DNA from 2 places in the Pseudomonas sp. MDT2-39-1 genome. Region 2 is predicted to be linked to the other one. Evidence: predicted binding sites of a transcription regulator. Region 2 holds the regulator's gene; the other holds the start of a gene.
What was found. Region 2 encodes FliA, which starts transcription of late flagellar genes. Its sites were predicted from a motif close to CTAAAGTTTNNNNNNNNNNNGCCGNTAA; they were not measured.

Region 1: the regulator FliA is predicted to act here: its motif matches at 2,633-2,660, upstream of ACYZTM_RS25375 (methyl-accepting chemotaxis protein).

The regions. Positions count from the first base shown of each region.
Region 1 covers NZ_CM142716.1:5,466,310-5,471,992, reverse strand. Annotated here, with positions in the region: gene ACYZTM_RS25380 (LysR family transcriptional regulator) at 1-748, shown strand, start outside; gene ACYZTM_RS25375 (methyl-accepting chemotaxis protein) at 909-2,591, opposite strand; gene ACYZTM_RS25370 (Na+/H+ antiporter family protein) at 2,817-4,133, opposite strand; partial or broken gene ACYZTM_RS25365 (methyl-accepting chemotaxis protein) at 4,544-5,683, shown strand, end outside.
Region 2 covers NZ_CM142716.1:5,058,054-5,063,736, reverse strand. Annotated here, with positions in the region: gene ACYZTM_RS23695 (chemotaxis protein CheA) at 1-1,226, opposite strand, end outside; gene ACYZTM_RS23690 (protein phosphatase CheZ) at 1,280-2,068, opposite strand; gene ACYZTM_RS23685 (chemotaxis response regulator CheY) at 2,091-2,462, opposite strand; gene fliA (RNA polymerase sigma factor FliA) at 2,630-3,370, opposite strand; gene fleN (flagellar synthesis regulator FleN) at 3,367-4,197, opposite strand; gene flhF (flagellar biosynthesis protein FlhF) at 4,314-5,648, opposite strand; gene flhA (flagellar biosynthesis protein FlhA) at 5,660-5,683, opposite strand, start outside.

The DNA.
Region 1 (5,683 bases), 410 kb from region 2:
CACCGAAGCGGGACGCATGCTCGGCCATCACGCGCGGCGGGTGCTGGTGCAACTGGAGGAAGCCGAACAGGCCTTGCAGGAACAGCAAAGCGAACCCAGCGGGCTGGTGCGGATCAACGCGCCGGTGGTCTTCGGGCAACGTCATCTGACGCCGTGGCTTGGGCAGTTGTGCGAGCGCTATCCGAAACTGCAACTGGATATCCAGCAAACCGACAGCTACGTCGACCCGTTGCAGGAAGGCGCCGACTTGCTGTTTCGCATCGGCCCGCTGCACGATTCGAGCATGCAGGCGCGGATCCTGGCGCCGCACCGGTTTCAAGTCGCCGCCAGCCCGGACTACCTCGAACGCCATGGCACACCGCAACATCCCAAAGAGTTGGCGGCGCATCAATGCCTGGCCTACAAAGGCGTGGCCGGGCAGCAGCGCTGGTTTTTCCGCAAGGACCAGCAAGACTGGACGCCCTGTTCAGTTAAAGGGCCGATCACCGGCAACCACGCAGACACACTCACTCAAGCGGCCGAACAAGGCCTGGGGCTGGTGATGTTTCCGTCGTGGCTGATTGGTGAGGCGGTGCGCAACGGCACGCTGGTGCCGGTGCTTGGCGACTATCAGGTGTCCAACAGCCTTGAGCCGCAACAGATTGCGGTGCTGTGGCCGGGTAGCCGACGGTTGTCGGTGAAGGTGCGGACGGTGATTGATTTCTTCGTCGAATGCTTTGGCACGGTGCCTTACTGGGACAGACCCTGACAACACATACCCCTGTGGGAGCGAACCTGCTCGCGAAAGCGATGGTCAGACCGCGAAGTTGTATACGAATTGCTTCCTGTAGGAGCCAGGCTTGCCGGCGAAGGCGGCCTCAAGAACGCCTTCGCCGGCAAGCCTGGCTCCTACAGTTAGTCGATGACCATCAGATACGGAACTGTCCGACCAGTTTGCCCAGGCGCTGACCGAGGTCGGCGAGGCTGCGTGAGGTTTGGGCGCCGAGTTGGGTTTCGTCGGCGACGTTGTCCACCGCCACGGCAATCTGATGCACGCTGCGGTTGATCTCTTCGGCCACGGCAGTCTGCTCTTCCGCCGCGCTGGCGATTTGCGCGTTCATCGAGTTGATGGTGCCGATCAACTGGGCCATGGTGTCCAGCGATGCACCGGCCTCATTGGCCTGGGCCGACGTGCCATCGCCCGCCTCGCTGGAACGACGCATCGCTTCCACCGCCGATTGGGTCCCGGCCTGCAAGCGGTCGATCATGCCCTGGATTTCCTGAGTACTGATCTGCGTGCGACTGGCCAGCGCCCGCACCTCGTCAGCCACCACCGCAAAACCGCGACCCGCTTCACCGGCGCGCGCGGCTTCAATGGCGGCGTTCAGCGCCAACAGGTTCGTCTGTTCGGCAATCGAACGGATCACCCCCAGCACGCTGACAATCGACGACACGTCTTTTTGCAGGCTGTCGAGGGACACGCCGCTGCTGCGAATGTCGTCCACCAACGCATGAATCTTCACGATGCTGCCGGCCACCACACGCTTGGCGGCCTGGCCTTCTTCGTCGGTTTGCTGGGCAGCCACCGCCGCGTTTTGTGCGCTTTTCGCCACTTCCTGGGCCGCCGCCGACATTTCGTTGATCGCCGTGGCGACCTGATCGGTCTCGTGACGCTGACGCTCCATGGCCTGATCCGAGCGCTGGGCCTGATCGGAAACCTGATTCACCAGGCCGGTCAGTTGCGAGGTCATTTCAGTGATTTGACCCACCAGGCTGTGGATCTTGTCGACGAAGCGGTTGAACGAGCCGGCCAGTTCGCCGAGTTCGTCCTGGCTGGTGATGGTCAGACGACGGGTCAGGTCGCCCTCGCCCGCCGCGATGTCATCGAGGTTGGCTTTCATCAGATTCAGCGGACGCAGAATGGTATTGGCCAGCAACTGCCCGACCGCCGCGATCACCAGCAACATGACCACCGCGAGGCCGGCGATGGTCAGCACCACGCCTTCCATCCGCTCCTGCACCTTGGCCTCGACCAGCGCGACTTGCGCTTCGATACCGTCGAGGTTCACCGACGTACCGACCGCCATGTCCCACTTCGACAAGTATTCGGTGTAGCCCAGTTTTGGCACCAGCACTTGGGTGTTGCCGGGCAGTGGCGAGCTGTATTGCAGGTAGTGAGTGCCGTCTTTGGCGACTTTGACCAGGTCGCGGTTGACGTAGACGCCGTTCGGGTCACGGTTGTCCTTGAAGCTTTGGCCCACGCCTTCCGGGCTGTTGGCCTTGAACAGGCGCACGGTGTTGGAGTCGTAGCCGAAGAAGTAGCCGTCCTTGCCGTAGGTGATGCTCGACAGCAGCTTGATCACCTGCGCCCGCGCCGCGTCATCGCCAGGGGCGGCCGCTTCGTAGAGCGGTTTGATCGTGGTCATAGCCACGGCGACGTAACTTTGCAGGGTGGCCTTGGCATCACTGAGCAGGCGCTGGCGGGTTTCCTCGACTTCCTTGCGGGCCTGCTCCTGCAGAATGAACAGCGTGGTCAGGCTGATGACCAGCGCAAAGAGCAACACCGGGAGGACGGCAAGGGACAGGACTTTAGCCTTCAGGCTCATGCGCATGACGGTTCACTCTTTTGATTTTGTTGGCGTGGTTAATGGCTTTAACGGCACGCCGGATCAAAAGTTGAATCCTGGGGCACTACAATCCCCCTGTGGGAGCGGGCCTTTGTGGTGAGGGGATTTATCCCCGTTGGGCTGCGAAGCAGTCCCCATTTTTGGGGCCGCTTCGCGACCCAACGGGGATAAATCCCCTCGCCACAGGTCGCTCCCACAGGGGATAGGGGGTTACAGGACCATCGCCGCGACCCAGCCGAACGCCAGCAGCGGCAGGTTGTAGTGCAGGAAGGTCGGGACCACGGTGTCCCAGATGTGGTGATGCTGGCCGTCGATGTTCAGGCCGGAGGTCGGCCCCAGCGTCGAATCCGAGGCCGGCGAACCGGCGTCACCCAGGGCGCCAGCCGTGCCGACGATGCACACGATTGCGATCGGGCTGAAACCCAGCTGAACGCACAACGGCACGAAAATCGCCGCCAGGATCGGCACGGTGGAAAACGACGAGCCGATGCCCATGGTCACCAGCAGGCCGACCAGCAACATCAACAGCGCGCCGATACCTTTGCTGTGGCCGATCCACGACGCCGACGCTTCCACCAGCGTTTGCACCTGACCGGTGGCTTTCATCACTTCGGCGAAACCCGAGGCGGCGATCATGATGAAGCCGATCATCGCCATCATCTTCATGCCTTCGGTGAACAGGTCGTCGGTGTCGCGCCACTTCACAATGCCCGACACCGAGAAGATCAGGAAACCCGCCAGCGCGCCAATGATCATCGAGTCCAGCAACAGCTGAATGATGAACGCCGCCGCGATGGCCACACCGGCGACCATCAGGCTCAGCGGGTTGTACTCCACCGCGACTTGCTCGACTTTTTCGATTTTGTCCAGGTCGTAGACGCGTTTCTTGCGGTAGCTGATAAATGCTGCCGCGAGGCCGACGACCATGCCCAGTGCCGGAATGCCCATGGCATGGGTGACGTTGATGCCACTGATATCCACGCCGCTGCGGGCAACGTTGGCCAGCAGGATTTCATTTAGGAATATGTTGCCGAAGCCCACCGGCAGGAACATGTACGGCGTGATCAGACCGAACGTCATGACGCAGGCGATCAAGCGGCGATCCAGTTGCAGTTTGGTCAGCACATATAAAAGCGGCGGCACCAACAGCGGAATAAAGGCGATATGTATCGGCAGGAGGTTCTGCGAAGCGATGGCCACCACCCAGAGCAAACCGATCAGCAGCCACTTGACCTGACGGCCACCGCTGGCGTGTTGGCGATCAACCATCAGCAGGGCTTTGTCCGCCAGGGCATGGGCCAGGCCGGACTTGGCAATCGCCACGGCGAACGCGCCGAGCAAGGCGTAAGACAATGCGACCGTCGCACCGCCACCGAGGCCGCTGTTGAAGGCTTTAAGGGTGGCGTCGATGCCCAGGCCACCGGTCAAACCGCCGACCAGGGCGCCGACAATCAGCGCGATCACTACGTGCACGCGGGACAGGCTGAGGACCAGCATGACGCCGACCGCGGCAATTACAGCATTAATCATCGTTACCTCAAGGCAAGCGAAATGAGCTCAGCCGGCAGTCTGCGAAGAGCCGCCAGCGGAGTGGAGATTGGGTTTTATTAGAGGGCGCGCACTGTGCCGCAGAGTTGGCCCGGTGTCAAAGCGCATGGGCCAACCGATTCTTGACGGACCATCAGATCCCTGTGGCGAGGGGATTTAGCGAAACGTCGCACCGCCCCGTTGGGTCGCGAAGCGGCCCCCTGCATTCCGTCAGCCACACCGAGTTGTCAGGTTTGGCGACTGCTTCGCAGCCGAACGGGGATAAATCCCCTCGCCACAAAGGCAGCCGATCAACGGAGTTCATAATTCAGGAACCGCCATAAAGAAAGCCAATTCGCAGCCGTTACAGTGCAAAGTCTCAGATAAATATCGAATAAGGACGTCTCTCCATGTCGCTCAGACAACTTTCCATCCAATGGAAAATTACCCTGCTGGCCGGGCTGTGCCTGGCGGGCATTGTGACCCTGCTGGTGGGTCTTTCGCTGTATCGCATGGAGCACAGCTCCGAGATGGTGAAAGCCTCGAGCATGGAGATGCTGACCGAAGCCGCTCAGGCCCGGATCGAATCCCAGGGTGAAAACCAGGCGCTGGTGATTCGCCAGCAGTTCATGGACGCCTATCAATATGGCCACGGCTTTTCGCGTCAGGTGCTGTTCCTGCGCGAGCAGGCGGAAAAGCGCTTTCTGGATGCCTTCGACCTGCGCGAAGACCTGACCCGTCAGGTCAAGTCGGTGCTGCAAGCCAACCCGGAATTGCTCGGCCTGTCGCTGGTGTTCGAAGCCAACGCGCTGGACGGCAAGGACGATCTGTTCGCCGGTCAGGCCGAGCTGGGCAGCAACGACAAGGGCCGTTTTGCCCTGTACTGGTCGCAACCTGTGCCTGGTAAAGTGACCTCCATGGCGCTGCCGGAAAGCGACATGGCCGACACCAACGCCGGCCCCAGCGGCGAGCCGGCCAACGCCTGGTTCACCTGCCCGCGCACCACACTCAAGCCGTGCGTGATCGAACCGTACTTCTATGTGATCGATGGCCAGAACGTGCTGATGACCAGCATCGTGTTCCCGCTGATGGTCAACGGCAAAGTCATCGCCTCGCTGTCGGTAGACATCAACCTCAACAGCCTGCAGGCCATGAGTCAGGGGGCGAGCAAAAAGCTCTATGACGGCCAGACCAGCGTCAGCATCATCAGCCCGGTCGGCTTGCTGGCCGGTTACAGCCGGGATGCCAACAAACTCAGCCAGCGCCTGGACGCCGTGGACAAGACCAACGGTGCCGAGCTGATTCGCATGCTCGCGGCCAGCAGCAAAACCGAAAGCCTGCACAGCAATCAGCAACTGAAAGTGCTGTCACCGTTCCAGCCGATTCCTGGGGGAAAATCCTGGGGCGTGTTGCTCGACGTGCCGGAAAAAGTCCTGGTCGGCCCTGCCGAAGCCCTGAAAAACCAACTCGATGACAGCAACCGGTCCGGCACCCTGGTTGAACTCGGCCTCGGCGTGTTGGCGGCATTGATCGGCTTGCTGCTGGTGTGG
Region 2 (5,683 bases):
TGCAGGTCGGCCGTGACCACGTCGAGGTTCGACACGGCCTTGGACATGGCTTCGTCGCCGCTGTTGAGGCCCAGACGGACCAAGCGGTTACGCACCAGTACCAACTCGCCAACCATGTTCATGATTTCGTCGAGACGCGCGGTATCGACCCGCACGGTGGTCTCGGCTTCGCTGGCCGGTTTTTCCGGTGGTGGAGCGGACGGTGTTCGGGCCGGAGCCGGTGCAGCAGCAACAGGCTTCGGCGCTTCGGCTTTAGGCTCGGGCGCTTTGGCGACGGGTTTCGGCGCAACAGCCTTGGCGGCTGGAGCAGCCACCGCAGTACCTGTGCCGACTTCAGTGAACTTGCCTTTGCCATGCAATTCGTCGAGCAGCGATTCGAACTCGTGATCGGAAATCAGATCACCGCCAGCCGCTTTAGCGGTTGGCGCAGCCGGAGCGGGTACGGAGGCAATGGCCGACTCCAGCGCATCCACCGCAAAGTTGCCTTTGCCGTGCAGTTGGTCGAGCAATGCTTCGAATTCGTCGTCGGTGATGTCGGAGCTGTCGCCTGCCGCTTTTGGGGCAGCCGGTGCAGCGGGCGCCGCCACCGCATCGACGGCGAACTGGCCTTTGCCGTGCAGTTGATCGAGCAACGACTCGAACTCGGCATCGGTGATTTCGTCGCTGGCCGCAGAATCAGCGCCAGCCACTGGAGCAACGGCCGGCGCTTCGGCTTGAGCCTTGACGGCGTTCAGCGAGTCCAGCAGTTGTTCGAATTCGTTATCGGTGATGTCACCCGATTCTTCAGCGGCAGGTGTTTCGACCACTTCAGCAACCGGTGCGGCTTCATCAGCCGTTTGCGGCTCGGCCAGACGGGCCAGTGCCGCGAGCAATTCAGGCGTGGCAGCCGTAATCGGGCTGCGTTCGCGAACTTCGGTGAACATGCTGTTCACCGCGTCCAGCGCTTCGAGAACCACGTCCATCAGTTCCGAGTCGACGCGACGTTCACCCTTGCGCAGGATGTCGAACACGTTCTCGGCGATGTGACAGCACTCCACCAGCTCGTTGAGCTGGAGGAAGCCGGCGCCCCCTTTTACAGTGTGAAAACCGCGAAAAATTGCATTGAGCAAGTCCGCATCATCCGGTCGGCTTTCAAGCTCGACCAGCTGTTCGGACAGTTGCTCTAGAATCTCGCCGGCCTCAACCAGGAAATCCTGAAGGATCTCTTCATCGGCGCCGAAGCTCATTAAGGGGGTGCTCCTGAGGTCTAAAAACCTAAAAAACCTAAAATGCTAAAACTCTAAAATCCTAGGCTGGATAACAAATCGTCCACATCGTCCTGACCGGACACAACGTCTTCTCTTTTATCGGCATGAATCTGCGGACCTTCACCCTGAGAGAGATGTTTTTGCGGATCTTTTTCAGCGAGCATCGCATCACGGTCATGTTCGATACCCGCAAAGCGGTCTACCTGACTGGCCATGAGCACGAGCTTGAGCAGGTTGCTTTCAACTTCGGTGACCAATTGGGTCACGCGCTTGATCACCTGACCGGTGAGGTCCTGGTAATCCTGGGCCAGCAGAATGTCGTTGAGGTTGCTCGACACCGTGCGATTGTCTTCGCTGCTGCGCGTCAGGAAACCGTCGACGCGCCGGGCCAGTTCGCGGAACTCTTCAGCCCCGACTTCGCGACGCATGAACCGCCCCCAATCCGCGCTCAACGCCTGGGCTTCTTCGCTCAGGCTGTTGACCAGCGGCGTGGAATTCTCCACCAGGTCCATGGTGCGGTTGGCAGCGGCCTCGGTCAGCTTGACCACATACCCCAGGCGCTCGGTGGCGTCCGTGATCTGCGACACTTCCTCGGCTTGCGGCATGTTCGGGTCAATCTGGAAATTGACGATCGCGCTATGCAGCTCGCGAGTGAGCTTGCCCACTTCCTGATACAGGCCGCGGTCACGGGTCTGATTGAGCTCATGGATAAGTTGCACAGCGTCGCCGAACCTGCCTTTTTCAAGGCTTTCGACCAGTTCGACCGCGTGTTTTTTCAGGGTCGATTCAAAATCGCCCAGTGAAGATTCTTTATGCTCCATAGCTCCCCCGTGGCGCAGTGGATCAACCGATGCGTTCGAAAATCTTCTCGATTTTTTCTTTCAACGCCTGGGCCGTGAATGGTTTGACCACATAGCCGTTAACACCGGCCTGGGCCGCTTCGATGATCTGCTCGCGCTTGGCTTCAGCGGTCACCATCAACACCGGTAGGTGCTTGAGCTTTTCATCGGCGCGCACGTGGCGCAGCAGATCGATACCGGTCATGCCAGGCATGTTCCAGTCCGTTACCAGAAAGTCGATGCTCCCGCTGTTGAGAACCGGAATGGCTGTAATGCCATCGTCGGCCTCGACCGTGTTGGTGAACCCAAGGTCACGCAACAGGTTTTTTATGATCCGCCGCATCGTTGAGAAGTCATCAACGATGAGGATTTTCATGTTCTTGTCCAATTCGACCTCCAAGCAGTCTTAAACGCGCCCAGCACCTGGACGCGCCATTTCAATCAATCCGGCAATGCACTCGATGTCTGTATGGAGCACAACAGATCGCGACCGGTGCAGTTCAACACCACACCGGCCTCGTTCGCAGTGTCCCCACACTGCCCTCAGCGCGCTCGCCACTCCCCCAAACGCCCCCGCAAACGGGCCGCGCACTGGCTGTGTAACTGGCTGACCCGAGACTCGCTGACCCCCAGGACCTCACCGATTTCCTTGAGGTTCAGCTCTTCGTCGTAGTACAGCGCCAACACCAGTCGCTCACGCTCCGGCAAATTGGCAATCGCGTCCGCCAGCGCTGCCTGGAAGCGTTCATCTTCCAGATCGCGTGACGGCTCCAGATGTGCACTCGCGCCATCCTCGTGCAGCCCTTCGTGTTCGCCGTCCTGCAACAGATCGTCGAAACTGAATAACCGGCTGCCCAGGGTGTCGTTCAAAATCCCGTAATAATCGTCGAGACTCAATTGGAGTTCGGCCGCAACCTCATGATCTTTAGCGTCACGACCGGTTTTAGCTTCAATCGAGCGAATGGCGTCGCTGACCATGCGGGTATTGCGGTGAACCGAACGTGGCGCCCAGTCCCCCTTGCGTACTTCATCGAGCATCGCGCCGCGGATTCGAATGCCCGCGTACGTCTCGAAACTCGCGCCTTTGCTGGCGTCATATTTGGTCGATACTTCAAGCAGGCCGATCATCCCGGCCTGGATCAGGTCTTCAACCTGAACACTGGCCGGCAGACGGGCCAGCAAGTGGTAAGCAATGCGTTTGACCAGTGGCGCGTAACGCTCGATCAGCTCGTACTGCGCGTCACGTGCCGACTTCTTGTAGAGGTTGTAACCGCTGGCTGTCATAACACCGGTCCTGCCGTTTGTTGCACGAGGCGCTCGACGAAAAACTCCAGGTGCCCACGCGGGTTGGCAGGCAACGGCCAGGTATCGACCTTCTGTGCAATGGCCTTGAACGCCAGGGAGCACTTGGAGCGCGGAAAGGCTTCATAGACGGCGCGCTGCTTCTGCACCGCTTTACGCACGCTTTCGTCATAAGGCACCGCGCCGACGTATTGTAAGGCGACGTCGAGGAAGCGGTCCGTGACCTTGGTCAACTTGGCGAACAGGTTGCGACCTTCCTGCGGGCTCTGGGCCATGTTGGCCAGGACGCGGAAGCGGTTCATGCCGTAATCGCGGTTCAGCAGTTTGATCAGCGCGTAGGCATCCGTGATCGAGGTCGGCTCGTCACACACCACCAGCAAGACTTCTTGCGCTGCGCGAACGAAACTGACTACCGAGTCACCAATACCCGCAGCGGTGTCGATCACCAAGACGTCGAGGTTGTCGCCGATATCGCTGAACGCCTGGATCAGGCCAGCGTGTTGAGCCGGGCTCAGATGAACCATGCTCTGCGTGCCGGACGCGGCCGGGACGATGCGAATACCGCCGGGGCCCTGCAACAGAACGTCGCGCAGCTCACAGCGGCCTTCGATCACGTCGGCCAGGGTACGTTTGGGTGTCAGCCCCAACAGGACGTCGACGTTCGCCAGCCCCAGATCAGCGTCCAGCAGCATGACGCGCCGGCCGAGCTCAGCTAGAGCCAGGGACAAGTTCACTGACACGTTAGTCTTCCCGACGCCACCTTTGCCGCCGGTCACCGCGATCACCTGTACGGGATGCATGCTGCCCATGTTATTTCTTTACCTTGTCTTGCATAGACGGAGGCCACATTACTGGCTGCGCGCTCATAAACTGAACAATGCATGGCAGACCATCGATGTAGGTACAAAAACTGTTCATTAGTACCTCAGCCAACCTGCTTGGTCGGGCTGTGGTAAATATCAGCGAACATGTCAGCCATGGCTTCTTCGCTGGGTTCTTCTTGCATTTGCACGCTTACGGCGCGACTGACCAACTGATGACGACGCGGCAGATGCAAATCATCCGGAATCCGCGGGCCATCGGTCAGGTAGGCCACCGGTAATTCATGACTGATGGCCAGGCTTAACACCTCGCCCAGGCATGCCGTTTCATCCAGTTTAGTCAGGATGCAGCCAGCGAGACCGCAGCGTTTGTAACTGTGATAAGCGGCCGTTAGGACCTGTTTCTGGCTGGTGGTTGCCAACACCAGATAATTTTTTGACTTGATGCCACGTCCGGCCAGGCTTTCGAGCTGCATGCGCAGTGCCGGATCGCTGGCCTGAAGACCCGCGGTATCGATCAGCACCACGCGTTTGCGCAGCAAGGGATCCAGCGCCTGCACCAGCGATTGCCCCGGATCGACGTGAGTTACCGACACGTTGAGGATCCGGCCCAGAGTCTTGAGTTGCTCCTGAGCACCAATACGGTAGCTGTCCATGCTCACCAGCGCGATGTTTTGCGCGCCATATTTCAGAACGTAGCGGGCCGCGAGCTTGGCCAGAGTGGTGGTCTTGCCCATGCCGGCAGGGCCGACCATGGCAATCACGCCGCCCTCTTCCAGTGGCTCGACTTCCGGTGTGGCGATCATCCGCGCCAAGTGCGCCAGCAACATACGCCAGGCCTGACGGGGTTCTTCAATGTCGGTAATCATCGCCAGCAAGTCGCGGGACAACGGGCCGGACAGGCCGATGCGTTGCAGGCGACGCCAGAGGTTGGCCTGGGCCGGACGGCTGCCTTGCAGCTGATTCCAGGCCAGGGAGCCGAGTTGCACTTCCATCAGTTCGCGCAGGCTGTTGAGTTCGAAACGCATCGAGTCGAATGCACGCGGGTCCACACCGCCAGCGGCTGGCGCAGGGGCTGGAGCGGAGCGACGAGGTTCGGCATACGTCGGCTCGATCAGCGGCTCGGCGGCGGTCAACGGCAGGCCGGCGAATAACTGGCGATTGGTGGTCTTGTCGCCTTCGGTTTCGCCTTCGCCACGCAAGCTCAATTCGGCCTGGGCGGTGACAATCCGCGACTGGGTCTTGCGCAGCTCGTCCTCGAGTTCCATGTTCGGAACACGCGGGGCCAGCGCAGACAATTTGTAATCCAGGGCAGCCGTCAGCTCGACACCACCGGCAATCCGGCGATTGCCAATAATGGCGGCATCAGCGCCCAGCTCATCACGAACCAGTTTCATGGCCTGACGCATATCGGCGGCGAAAAAACGCTTAACTTGCATAAACCACTACCTCAGCCGTTGGGCCCTACTGTCGC